2 linked regions of the Arthrobacter globiformis genome follow. The protein of the gene in region 1 interacts with the protein of each later gene in a pairwise test. Links are inferred from orthologs where the notes say so. Each region holds a gene or a part of one and is shown in the gene's direction. Other genes may lie near its edges.

Region 1 (7,584 bases):
TTGAGCTTCTCGGGGTGCCAGTGCATGCCGTCCGCGGGGCCAGCCAGTCCCTGAAAATCACCACGCCGCTGGACCTCATCATCGCCGAGGGTCTGCTCGAAGGCCCCCTCGGCGCCCGTTGGGTGGAAGGCTGATCAACCACATGACGAAAGGCGCCATGACAGACAACGCTTCGCGGACCTCCGTGCTCCTGCCACGGACAGGCATCGGCATCGACGTGCACGCCTTTGCCCCGGACAGCGACCCGCGGCCGCTCTGGCTGGGCGGGCTTTTCTGGGAGGGGGAGCGGGGCCTCGCCGGCCATTCTGACGGCGATCCCGTGGCGCACGCCGCAGCCGACGCGCTGTTCTCTGCATGCGGGATCGGGGATCTGGGCACCCACTTCGGGACAGACCGGCCCGAGTTCGCCGGGGCCTCCGGAGTCACGCTGCTGGCCGAAGCAGCCCGGATCGTCCGGGCAGCAGGCTTCGAGATCGGCAATATCGCGGTGCAGTTCGTAGGCAACCGGCCCAAGTTTGGGCCGCGCAGGGAAGAATCCCAGCGAGTTCTCACCGGGGCCGCGGACGCCCCGGTCAGCGTCACCGCCACCACCAGCGACGGCCTCGGCTTCACCGGCCGCGGCGAAGGCATTTCCGCTGTGGCCACGGCCCTGGTCTACCCGGCGGCGTAGCTGCTCCGATGTAACCGGCCCGCAGGGCGGCTGTCCGCCCCCACCGCCAAATCGCCTAGGCTGGAATAAGCACGAGTACCGCAATCCCAGGAGACCCGCCGTGAAAAAGTTGCTTCCCGCTGTCGTGATCGCAGGGATGCTTCTGGCCGGCTGTGCCGGCAGCCCCCGCATGAGCGTCGAGGAGAGCTGCAAGTTCCTGCAGGGAGACACGTTCAAGCCCACGGGCAACCAGCAGCAGCAGGCCGACCAGATCGCCAAGCACTACCAGGAGGTCGCCGACAAGGTGGCCCAGGACGTCGCCGACCCCATCCAGAAGATGGCCGACATCATGAAGCAGGTGGCAGGCACGTCGCTGGGAAACAAGAGCGCAGAGCAGACGGCGGAACTCGCCAAGCAGAACAACAGGATCGGCGAGGTCTGCAGGTAAGCGGGGACATTGGCATCGGCTAATCTGGAGCGGTGACCCTGCGCTTTTACGACACTGCATCCGCCGAAGTCCGTGACTTCGTTCCCCTGGTACCGGGCAAGGTAAGCCTGTACTACTGCGGCGCCACGGTGCAGGGCATGCCGCACGTGGGACACATCCGCTCCGCGATCGCCTTCGACCAGCTCACCCGCTGGCTTGAGTACCGCGGCTTCCGCGTCACCGTGGTCCGTAACGTCACCGACATCGACGACAAGATCCTCGCCAAGTCCGAGGCCTCGTTCCACCCGGATTTCGAGCAGGAGCCCGGCTCCGTGCCGGAGGAGGAATGGTGGGCTCTGGCCTACCGGTATGAGCAGGAGTTCCTCAAGGCCTACGACACCCTCGGAGTCTCCCGGCCCACCTACGAACCCCGGGCGACGGGTCACATCCCCGAGATGCACGCCCTCATCCAGCAGCTGATCGACCGCGGCCACGCGTACCCTGCCCTCGACGGCTCGGGGGACGTCTACTTCGACGTGCGCTCCTGGAACAAGTACGGCGCACTGACGCGCCAGAAGATCGATGACATGCAGGGCGCCGCCGACGCCGACCCGCGCGGCAAAAAAGACCCTCGTGACTTCGCCCTCTGGAAGGGCCATAAAGAGGGGGAGCCGACGACGGCGAGCTGGGTGTCGCCGTGGGGCCCCGGCCGCCCGGGCTGGCACCTCGAATGCTCGGCGATGGTCACTAAATACCTCGGCACCGAATTCGACATCCACGGCGGCGGCCTCGACCTGCGGTTCCCGCACCACGAAAACGAGATGGCGCAATCCCAGGCGGCCGGCCACGGCTTCGCGAACTTCTGGATGCACAACGGCATGGTCACGTACCAGGGCGAAAAAATGTCGAAGTCCGTCGGCAACACGGTCAGCCCGGCGGAGATGCTGGAGCTCGCGCCGCCGCGGGTCGTCCGATACTACCTGGGCCAAGCACAGTACCGCTCGGTGCTGGACTACCAGCCGACGTCGCTGCAGGAGGCCGCTGCCGCCGTCGAGCGCATTGACGGCTTCGTGGCCCGCGCCGTCCGGGCGCTGTCCTCCGACGGTGCCCTGCTGTTTGACAGCCACGGCACCGTTCCTGAGGCGTTCGCCGCTGCGATGGATGACGACCTCAACGTGCCGCAGGCCCTCGCGGTGCTGCACGACACGGTCCGCGCTGGAAACTCAGCGCTCACCGATGGCGACCTCGCGGCTGCCCGGCAGGCGCTGGCCAGCGTGACCGACATGCTCAGGGTCCTGGGCATCAGCGCCGCCGCGCAGCCGGCCGTCGACGACCAGGCCACCAGTGCCCTCGGCACGTTGATTGAAGCGCAGCTCGCTGCCCGCGCCGAAGCCCGCTCAAGAAAAGACTGGGCTGCCTCGGACGCCATCCGGGACACCCTCGCGGCGGCCGGCGTCCTGGTGGAGGACAACGCCGACGGCGCCACGTGGAGCCTGCAGCGCGGCTAGCCTTCGCGGCTCCTGGGCCGTCCGGTTAACGATTTAACGCCAGTCAGTAGACTGGAGTGCAGACGTACTCAACACAACCAAGGGTGGAACTCATGGCCAACAACGGTCGCCCGGGCGCAATCCGCAAGCTCAAGAAGGGCCCCACCACCGGAACCGGTGGCCACGGCCGCAAGGCACTCGAAGGCAAGGGGCCAACCCCCAAGGCCGAAGACCGCCCGTATCACAAGGCCTACAAGAACAAGCAGCTCTCCGAGCGCTCCGAGGCCAAGCGCTCCGGCGGCGGCCGCAGCGCCGGTGCCCGGTCGGGCCCGAAGGGCCGTGCCACCGAGGAAGTGGTCACGGGCCGCAACTCTGTCGTGGAGGCGCTCCGGGCCGGGATCCCGGCGAAGGCACTGCACGTGGCCATCCGCATCGAGATGGACGACCGCGTCAAGGAATCCCTCAAACTCGCTGCCGAACGCGGCATCCCGCTGCTGGAAACCGGCAAGCCTGAGCTCGACCGGATGACCGACGACGCCGTGCACCAGGGCCTCGTGCTGCAGATCCCGCCGTACGAATACCAGGACGCCTACGATCTCGCTGAACAGACCGTGGAACGCTGGAAGAAGGGACATGTCGCGAACGCACCCCTCTTTGTCGCCCTCGACGGCATTACGGATCCCCGCAACCTGGGCGCCATCATCCGCTCGGTGTCCGCATTCAGCGGCCACGGCGTCATTGTCCCGGAGCGCCGCTCCGTGGGCGTCACCGCCGCAGCCTGGAAGACCAGCGCCGGGGCGGCCGTCCGCGTGCCCGTGGCCCGTGCCTCGAACCTGAACAACGCCCTGAAGCAGTTCAAGAACATGGGCATCTTCGTGCTGGGGCTCGACGGCGACGGCGACGTCTCGCTGCCGGACCTGACGCTCGCCACCGAACCCGTCTGCATCGTGGTCGGCTCCGAAGGCAAGGGCCTCAGCCGCCTCGTCCGGGAAAACTGCGACCAGATCGTCTCCATCCCGATCGACTCCGCCATGGAATCCCTGAACGCTTCCATGGCCGTCGGCATCTCGCTCTACGAGGTCTCCCGCCAGCGCTCCGTCAAGTAAGCCCACGGGGACCCTTCCCGTCGAGACCCCAGACGCTTCCTCGGCTTTCGCAAGAAAATCGGGAACGCTTCCTCGGCTTTCGCAGCGACACGGCAAATGCTTCCGCACCTAGGTGCGGAAGCATTTGCGCTTTTACTGCAGGATCTGCGCGAGCGTTCCGTTTTGGGCGACGAGAGCTGAGGAAGCGTTTTTCTAGAATTCCCGGCGGTTGGCCAGGACTGGGAGTTTGGTGCGGGCTTCCTTGACCAGATCGGGGTCCAGGTCGGCGAACAGGAGGCCGGGGGCGCCGTCGAGCTCCTGGAGCACCTCGCCGAAAGGTGAGACGACGGCGCTGTGTCCGACGCCCGTGGGCGCTGCGCCGCGGGGCTCGATGCCCTGCGTGGCGGGGTCGCCCTGACCGCAGGCGAGGACGTACGTGGTGGTGTCCACGGCGCGGGCCCGGGCCAGGAGTTGCCACTGGTCCACCTTGCCGGGGCCCGAACCCCAGGAAGCACAGACGATGTTGGCGACCGCTCCGCGATCGGCATTGGCCGTGAAGAGGGCCGGGAAACGGATGTCGTAGCAGGTGGCCAGACCAAAGGTGAGGTCGCCGACGTCGAACGTTACAGGGCCGGTGCCGGCGTCCACGGTGTCGGACTCCAGGAATCCGAAGGCGTCGAACAAGTGCACCTTGTCGTAGCTGGCGTCCACGCCCGGGCCGGTCACCAGCAGCGTGTTGCGGACTTTCGTCTGCCCCTCGGATGGCGATGAACCCGGGGTGAACATCCCGGCAACAATCACGATCCCCAACTCGCCGGCAATCGAGCGGACGCGGCTGGCCCAGGGGCCGTCCAAAGGCTCGGCGATGTCCAGCAGCGAGTTGCCGAAAGCGCGCATGGTGGCCTCGGGGAAAACGACGATCTCGGCGCCGCCGTCCTTGGCGCGGCGGGCGCATTCTTCGACCACGGTGAGGTTCCCGGCCACGTCCCTTCCGGTGATGATCTGGGCCAATGCAATCTTCACGAAAACCTCCAGTCGGTGCGTCTCAACAGCGGTCAGCAGTGCCACCACAATTGCCCACGCGCAACTCGCGGGAGAAGATCAGCGATTTGGACGTGACGGCTAAGCTTTAATTGATGGTAATGCCCCTTTTAGACACAGCCCTGACGGTGGATGACTCCCAGGCCTTTCCCCTCGGGGTCAGCGAAGCGCGCCAAGGTCCGGGGGGTACATCAGGCAGCCGTGCAAACGTCGCCGTGTACGCTCCCGGCATCACGACGCTTGAGGTGGCCTATCAGGCGCCCGGCCAGAGTTGGCGGCTTCAGACCCTGTCCAGCCTCACGAACGGTGTCCACCACGGGGTGGTCGACGGTTTCCCCGTGGGATCCCGGTACGGCTTCCTTGCAGCTCCCCGGGGCGAAGCCGCAGCGAAGGGCGAAGAGGTGCTGCCGCTGGCGGTCCCCTCCGTTGATTTTGATGACGACGGCAGCCGGCAACCGCTGTTGCTGGACCCCTACGGCCGGGCAGTGGATGAACGCCACGGCTTCCTGACCAGCGTCAGGATTTCTTCCGACTTCGACTGGGCCACGGACGAGAAGCCAAATACTCCGTGGCGCAACACCATCATCTACGAGGCACACGTCCGCGGACAGAGCATGCTCCATCCAGACATCCCCCAGGCGCTGCGCGGCACGTATGCCGGCATGGCCCATCCCGCGATGATCGAACACCTCACAGGTCTTGGCATCACCGCCCTGCAGCTGCTGCCGGTGCATTTCCATCTGGACGAGCCCCACCTCCAGAACCTCGGCCTCACCAACTATTGGGGCTACAACACGGCGGCGTTCTTCGCCCCGCACCCGGCGTACGCCACCGAGTCCGCGCAGGAAGCCGGACCGCAGGCCGTCCAGGATGAATTCAAGGGAATGGTCAAGGTGCTGCATGCAGCCGGCATCGAGGTCATCCTCGACGTCGTCTACAACCACACGGCCGAAGGCGGGCCGGACGGGGCCACCCTAAGCTTTCGGGGGCTGGGAGAGCAGAAGTACTACCGCACCGACGGCCACGGAAAATACGTCGATACTACGGGCTGCGGCAACACGCTCAACTTCGCCGAGCCCCGCGTCGTCCAGATGGTGCTGGACTCGCTGCGGTACTGGGTGGACGAGTTCCATATCGACGGCTTCCGCTTCGACCTGGCCGTCACGCTCTGCCGGAATGCAGCCAACGAGTTCGATCCCCACCACCCGTTCCTCGTGGCGGTCGCCGCCGATCCCTCGCTCTCCCGCGTCAAGCTGATCGCGGAACCGTGGGACGTGGGCTACGGCGGCTGGCAGACCGGCCGTTTCCCCGGCGGTTGGGTCGACTGGAACGATCACTACCGGGACGCCGTGCGCTCCTTCTGGCTGGCGGACCGTGCCGCCCTCGACAACGGCGGCCAGGGGGGATCCGTAGCCCGGCTGGCCGATGCACTGTCCGGCTCGGCGAGCCTATTCGAGCCGTCGGGCCGCTCCCGGATGGCCTCGCTGAACTACATTACCGCCCACGACGGCTTCACGATGACAGACCTCGTGTCCTACGACCGCAAGCACAACGAAGCGAACGGGGAACAGAACCGGGACGGGCATGGCGACAACCGCAGTTACAACCATGGCTTCGAAGGGCGGACCGAGGACGAGGGCATTCTGACGCGCCGCGCCCAGAGCCAGCGCAACCTCATGGCCTCGCTCATGATTTCCATCGGCGTCCCCATGATCACGGCGGGAGACGAACTCGGCCGCACCCAGCAGGGCAACAACAACGCGTACTGCCAGGACAACACGCTCACCTGGATTGACTGGACCAGCACGCCGGAATCCCACGCCATGCTCCGCAGCACCAAGCGTGTCATCCGGATCCGGCGGGAATTCCTGGCTGCCCAACCGCACGACTATCCGGTCCGCGACGCCCGATCCTCCCTGTACTGGTACGACCGGACCGGGCAGCCCATGTCCATGGAACGGTGGAACGACAACGGGAACCGGGTGGTTCAGCTGCTCCTCGGCTCCGACGACGGGCACGTGGCCGGGCTCATCGTGGTCAACGGCGGCCCTGAGGACATCGTGGTCACCCTTCCGCAGGTCACCAACGACGACGGCACCGGCAAGCGGCTGTTCGATCTGCGCCTCACCACGTCCGAGCTGCACGACCGGCGCCAGGGCACCCTCGTGGCGTCCGGCGAACGTGACGAAGTGCAGGCCTACACCATCAACATCTACCGCACATAAACTACGGGGAATCAGGCATGCGCAGGCGTTGGACTGTAGGAACGCTGCTTCTGGGGCTTGCCGTGGCTGCCCTTGCGGTCTTCAACCTTTTCATCTCACCGGGCGGCACGCCGCCCGCCGCGGGACCGCAGGGAACGACGACGACGGCACCCGCCTCTGCGACGACGGCACCCGCCGCCGCGCCGTCGTCACCCGCCGCCGCGCCGTCGTCACCGGACGGCAAGGCCACCGAAGTGCCGAACGCGTCCGGCCTCCCCGCTATCCGGGAGTCCCAGCTGCCGGCTGAAGGCCGGCGGACCCTTGCCCTGATCCGGAAGGGCGGCCCTTACCCGTACACCCGCGACGGCGTGACGTTCGGTAACTTCGAACGCATCCTGCCCCGCAAGGCCAGCGGGTACTACAAGGAGTACACGGTTCCTACCCCGGGCGAGCCGGACCGCGGAGCCCGCAGGATCGTGGCAGGGCAGGCCGGCGACAAGTACTACACACCGGACCACTACGGATCGTTCAAGTTCATAGCAGAGGGCAAGTAGCACCATGAAGATCTACTCCGGCGACACCTGGACCGTCGAGGAACTCCGCGAGCAGGTTGCGGACGCCGGCCGCCGCAGCCTCCTGGTGCCGGCCGCCGACACCAGGAAGTCCGTTCTCGCCGCCTTTGGAGAGGCCC
Region 2 (5,394 bases), 2.6 Mb from region 1 along the record:
CGAGGGCTTCGCGGCCGGTGAGCTCAAGCACGGCCCGATCGCGCTGATCGACGAGGGCCAGCCGGTGTTCGTGGTGGTCCCGTCCCCGCGCGGACGCGACTCGCTGCACTCCAAGGTGGTGTCCAACATCCAGGAGATCCGGGCCCGCGGTGCCCGCACTCTGGTGATCGCCGAAGAAGGCGACGAAGCGGTCCGAGACTACGCCGAGCACGTCTTCTACGTCCCGGAAACCCCGACGCTGCTCATGCCGTTGCTGACCACCGTTCCACTGCAGATCTTCGCGTGCGAACTCGCCGCCGCCAAGGGCTACGACGTGGACCAGCCGCGCAACCTGGCCAAGAGCGTCACAGTAGAGTAAGCCCCATGATTGTTGGCATCGGCGTGGACGTAGTGGACATCGAGCGCTTCGGGCGGCAGCTGGAGCGCACTCCGGGGCTGCGGGACCGGCTGTTTGTGCCGGCCGAACGGGAACTGAACACCCGCTCCCTGGCGGCGCGGTTTGCCGCCAAGGAAGCCGTGGCCAAGGTCCTGGGCGCGCCGGCCGGCATGAACTGGCAGGACTGCTGGATCGGGTTGGACCAGAACGGCCCCACGATCCAGGTCAAGGGAACGGTGCTCGCTGTTGCCGAAGCCAAAGGCGTCAAGCGGTGGCACCTGTCCATGAGCCACGACGGTGGCATCGCCACGGCCACGGTCCTGGCCGAGGGCTGACCCCGGACGGACTGACCAAATGATCAGCGCCTATACCGGAACCCAGATCAGGGAGGCTGAAAAGCCCCTGCTGGATTCAGGTATGGGCGCTGTTCTCATGCAGCGGGCGGCCCGCGGCATGGCCGGCGCCGCCATCACGGAGCTGCGCAGCCGCGGACGCCGCCTGTACGGCTCCAGCGTTGCCGTCCTGGCCGGCAAGGGCAACAACGGCGGCGACGGCCTCTTCGCTGCCGCGCACCTCGCCGGACGGGGAATGCGGACGACAGCGTTCCTCGCCTCTGACACGGCTCACCCGGACGGTCTGGCCGCCTTTCGGCGCGCCGGTGGCCGGGTGCTGACGCTAACTGACGCTAACGCCGGCGAGCTGGCAGCGCTGGCCGGCAGGGCCGACGTCGTTATTGACGCGCTGCTCGGAACCGGCGCCCAGGGCGGACTCCGGGGAGCCTCGGCGGAACTCGTGTCGCGGCTGGCGGGAGGGTCCCACGGCCTCGTGGTGGCGTGCGACGTGCCCAGCGGCGTTGATGCGGACACCGGGGAGGCCGCCGGCCCGGTGCTGCCCGCCGACATCACCGTCACGTTCGGCGGGGCCAAGGCAGGTCTGCTGGCGGACCCGGGAGCGGATTTCGCCGGCCGGGTGGTAGTGGTCCCGATCGGCATTGAGGACTCACTCCCTTGGCCCGCCATGCGACGCCTGGAGGCCTCCGACCTGGCCGCCTTGCTCCCGCGCCCCGCGCGGCGATCCCATAAGTATTCGCGGGGCGTCCTCGGAGTGGTGGCCGGATCCCCGGCCTACCCCGGCGCCGCCGTGCTCGCCTGCCGCGGGGCGCTCTCCGCGGGCGTGGGGATGGTTCGCTACGTCGGGCCGCCGGAGGTTGCCGACCTCATCCGCCACAGCTGCCCCGAGGTTGTCTGCAGCACCGGCACCGCGGCAGAGACCCACGTCCAGGCCTGGCTGGTCGGTTCCGGGATGGACGGCACGGACGAGGACGAGATGCAGCGCGTCCGGGACGCGGTCGACTCCGGCCTGCCCACCGTTGCCGACGCCGGCGCCCTGCCCGTGCTGCCCGACGTGCTGGCCCCGCAGGTGGTGCTGACTCCGCACGCCGGCGAGCTGGCCAGCCTGCTGCAGCGACTCGGCGCGGACCTGGACCGCGAGGCCGTCGACGCCTCCACCCTCGCTGCCGTGCGCCGCGCCGCCGGCCTGACGGAGGCCACAGTGCTGCTGAAGGGCGCCAGCACGCTGGTGGCGTCGCCGTACCAGGATTTCTACAGCCAGTCCGAGGGAACGCCCTGGCTGGCCACCGCCGGAAGCGGCGATGTGCTGGCCGGAATCATTGGTGCGCTGCTCGCCCAGGTGGGGTCCGACGTCGGACGCTTCCGGGGGATGGGCATCGATCCGGACGAACGCTGGGCGGCCATTGCCGCCATGGGGGCGAGCCTGCACGGCCTCGCGGGAGCGGCGGCTGCAGCCGGCGGACCGCTGACGGCGGGGCGGATTTGCGACGCCCTGCCCGAAATATGGGGTAAAGTCAGCACGCTTAGTAATTAGCTGTCGGTCGCGTAATAGTCACACCCACCCGCTACGGTAAGACCAAGTTACCTGCAGGTAGTGCGTGAAGCCTGCCGGACGCAGTGTTGGACGATGTATAGGAGCACGAATGGAAATCTGGCCCGGATCGGCTTACCCGCTGGGAGCCACATTTGACGGCACGGGAACCAACTTCGCATTGTTCAGCGAGCACGCAGACAAGGTGGAACTCTGCCTCTTCGACGACGAGGGGACCGAAACCCGCGTAACGCTCCGCGAAGTGGACGGTTATGTGTGGCACTGCTACCTGCCCCAGATTCAGCCCGGGCAGAAGTACGGCTACCGCGTGCACGGACCCTACGACCCCGCCAAGGGCCAGCGCTTCAACGCCAACAAGCTGCTCCTTGACCCCTACGCCAAGGCAGTCTCCGGCCAGATCGACTGGGATCCCGCCCTTTTCTCGTACAACATGGGCGACCCCTCTTCCAAGAACGACGCCGACTCTGCGCCGCACATGATGATGGGCGTGGTCATCAACCCGTTCTTCGACTGGGACAACGACCAGAACCTGCGCATCCCGTACCACAAGTCGGTCATCTACGAGGCGCACGTCAGGGGACTCACCGAGCTGCACCCGGAGATTCCCGAGGAGCAGCGCGGCACGTACGCCGGCGTGGCACACCCGGCCGTGATCTCGCACCTGCAGAAGCTGGGCGTCACCGCGATCGAGCTCATGCCCGTGCACCAGTTCGTCAACGACGGCATCTTGCAGGAGAAGGGCCTGAGCAACTACTGGGGCTACAACACCATCGGCTTCTTCGCGCCGCAGAACACCTACAGCTCCACCGGCGACACCGGCCAGCAGGTCCAGGACTTCAAGGCGATGGTCCGCTCGCTGCACCGGGCAGGCATCGAGGTCATCCTCGACGTCGTCTACAACCACACCGCCGAAGGCAACCACCTCGGCCCCACCCTGAGCTTCAAGGGCATCGACAACGAGGCCTACTACCGCCTGGTGGAGGACGACAAGCAGTACTACATGGACTACACGGGCACCGGCAACACCCTGAACGTCCGCCAGCCCCACTCCCTGCAGCTGCTCATGGATTCGCTGCGCTACTGGGTCACCGAAATGCACGTGGACGGGTTCCGCTTCGACCTCGCCGCCGCGCTGGCCCGCGAATTTTACGACGTCGACCGGCTCTCCACGTTCTTCGAACTCATCCAGCAGGATCCCGTGGTGTCCCAGGTCAAACTCATCGCCGAGCCGTGGGACGTCGGGCCCGGCGGCTACCAGGTGGGCAACTTCCCGCCGCAGTGGACCGAATGGAACGGCAAGTACCGCGACACCGTGCGCGACTTCTGGCGCGGCGAACCTGCCACGCTGGGCGAGTTCGCCTCACGCATCACCGGCTCGGCGGACCTCTACGAGCACTCCGGCCGCCGCCCGGTGGCGTCCATCAACTTCGTCACCGCGCACGACGGCTTCACGCTGCGGGACCTGGTGTCCTACAACGAGAAGCACAACGACGCCAACGGCGAGGACAACAAGGACGGCGAATCGCACAACCGCTCCTGGAACTGCGGGGCAGAGGGCCCCTCGGACGATCCCAAGGTGCTGGGGCTCCGGGCGCGGCAGCAGCGCAACTTCATCGCCACCATGCTGCTCTCGCAGGGCGTGCCCATGATCCTGCACGGCGACGAGCTCGGCCGCACCCAGCAGGGCAACAACAACGGGTACTGCCAGGACTCCGAACTGACCTGGGTCAACTGGGACAGTGTGGACCAGCCGCTCATCGAATTCACCGCAGCCGTCAACTCGCTGCGCGCCAAGCACCCCACCTTCCGGCGCAGCCGCTTCTTCGACGGCAGGCCGGTACGGCGAGGCGAAGGCGAACGGCTGCCGGACATCGTCTGGCTTGATCCCGACGGCAACCTCATGCAGCCGGAGGACTGGGACAGCGGCTTCGGCCGCTCCGTGGGCATGTTCCTCAACGGCGACGGCATCCAGGGCCATGACAGCCGTGGCCGCCGGATCACGGATGTGAACTTCCTGCTGTACTTCAACGCCCACGACGGCGACGTCGAGTTCACGCTGCCGCCGGACGAGTACGCACCGGCCTGGGACGTCATCATCGACACCGCCGGAGAAGGCGCCGACTCCAAGCCCGCGGACGCCGGAACCATCCTGTCCGTCGCCGCCAAGTCCCTGGTGGTGCTGCGAGCCCACAGCGCACCGACGGTGGAGCCCGATCATTCCGTGGCTGCCTCGCTTGCGGCGCTGACGCAGACCGCCACCGCTGAGACCGCGGCGCTCACCGCACCCGCCGTTCCCGAACCGGCCAGTACAAGGAAGCCTGCTGAACCTGCTGCAGAGCCGGCAGATGCATCTGCGGCTGAACCTTCTGCGGACCCGGCCGCGGCGCCGGCTGCTGAACCTGCTGCTGAACCTGCCGCCGACCCGGTTGCAGAGCCTGCCGCTGAGCCGGTTGCGGAGCCTGCTGCTGAACCTGCCGCTGAGCCGGCTGCACCTGCGAAGGCCGCGGAGGAGCAGCCAGCGGAAAAACCGGCGCGGAAGCCTGCGGGCCGGCGGGCCGGCAACTCGAAGTCGGGCAAGCCGGCAGGGGAGGGCGCGTGAAAACTCCCGTCTCCACGTACCGGCTGCAGATCAGGCAGGGGTTCACGCTGTTCGACGCGGCTGAAACCGTGCCGTACCTGCGCACGCTCGGCGTCGACTGGGTCTACCTGTCACCGGTCCTGACTGCCGAACAGGGGTCGGACCACGGGTACGACGTCACCGATCCCTCCGCCGTCGACCCTGAACGGGGCGGCCCGGAGGGTCTGGCGGCCGTCTCCAAGGCGGCCCGAGCCGCCGGCATGGGCGTGCTGATCGACATCGTGCCCAACCACGTCGGCGTGGCCACGCCGGCGCAGAACCCCTGGTGGTGGTCGCTGCTCAAGGAAGGGCGCCAGTCCCGCTACGCGGAAGCGTTCGACGTCGACTGGGACCTCGCCGGGGGACGCATCCGGCTCCCGGTCCTCGGCAGCGACGACGATCTGGACCAGCTCGAAATCAAGGACGGGGAGCTGCGGTACTACGACCACCGCTTCCCGCTGGCCGACGGCAGCTACACCGAGGGCGACTCCCCGCGCGA

What was found.
Region 2: the proteins of rlmB (region 1) and QFZ23_RS17425 interact in binary tests that used the Escherichia coli proteins (3 or more experiments, as listed by UniProt). The link is inferred for Arthrobacter globiformis from one-to-one orthologs.

The regions. Positions count from the first base shown.
Region 1 is NZ_JAUSZX010000001.1:1,084,832-1,092,415, forward strand. Bases 1,887-4,672 are described here. They hold rlmB (23S rRNA (guanosine(2251)-2'-O)-methyltransferase RlmB), read left to right. Parts: upstream 1,887-2,676; coding sequence 2,677-3,669; downstream 3,670-4,672. Other genes in these bases: cysS (cysteine--tRNA ligase), read left to right, coding at 1,887-2,584; QFZ23_RS05135 (carbon-nitrogen hydrolase family protein), read right to left, coding at 3,862-4,671. Also shown: ispD (2-C-methyl-D-erythritol 4-phosphate cytidylyltransferase), read left to right, coding at 1-134; ispF (2-C-methyl-D-erythritol 2,4-cyclodiphosphate synthase), read left to right, coding at 158-670; QFZ23_RS05120 (hypothetical protein), read left to right, coding at 771-1,097; more of cysS, read left to right, coding at 1,130-1,886; glycogen debranching protein GlgX, read left to right, coding at 4,785-6,914; QFZ23_RS05145 (ribonuclease domain-containing protein), read left to right, coding at 6,932-7,447; QFZ23_RS05150 (barstar family protein), read left to right, coding at 7,452-7,584. UniProt on the Escherichia coli protein: Specifically methylates the ribose of guanosine 2251 in 23S rRNA.
Region 2 is NZ_JAUSZX010000001.1:3,726,352-3,731,745, reverse strand. Bases 1-2,995 are described here. They hold QFZ23_RS17425 (NAD(P)H-hydrate epimerase), read left to right. Parts: upstream 1-730; coding sequence 731-2,260; downstream 2,261-2,995. Other genes in these bases: glgX (glycogen debranching protein GlgX), read left to right, coding at 2,370-2,995; QFZ23_RS17430 (holo-ACP synthase), read left to right, coding at 364-711; glmS (glutamine--fructose-6-phosphate transaminase (isomerizing)), read left to right, coding at 1-358. Outside these bases: more of glgX, read left to right, coding at 2,996-4,877; treY (malto-oligosyltrehalose synthase), read left to right, coding at 4,874-5,394. UniProt on the Escherichia coli protein: Bifunctional enzyme that catalyzes the epimerization of the S- and R-forms of NAD(P)HX and the dehydration of the S-form of NAD(P)HX at the expense of ADP, which is converted to AMP.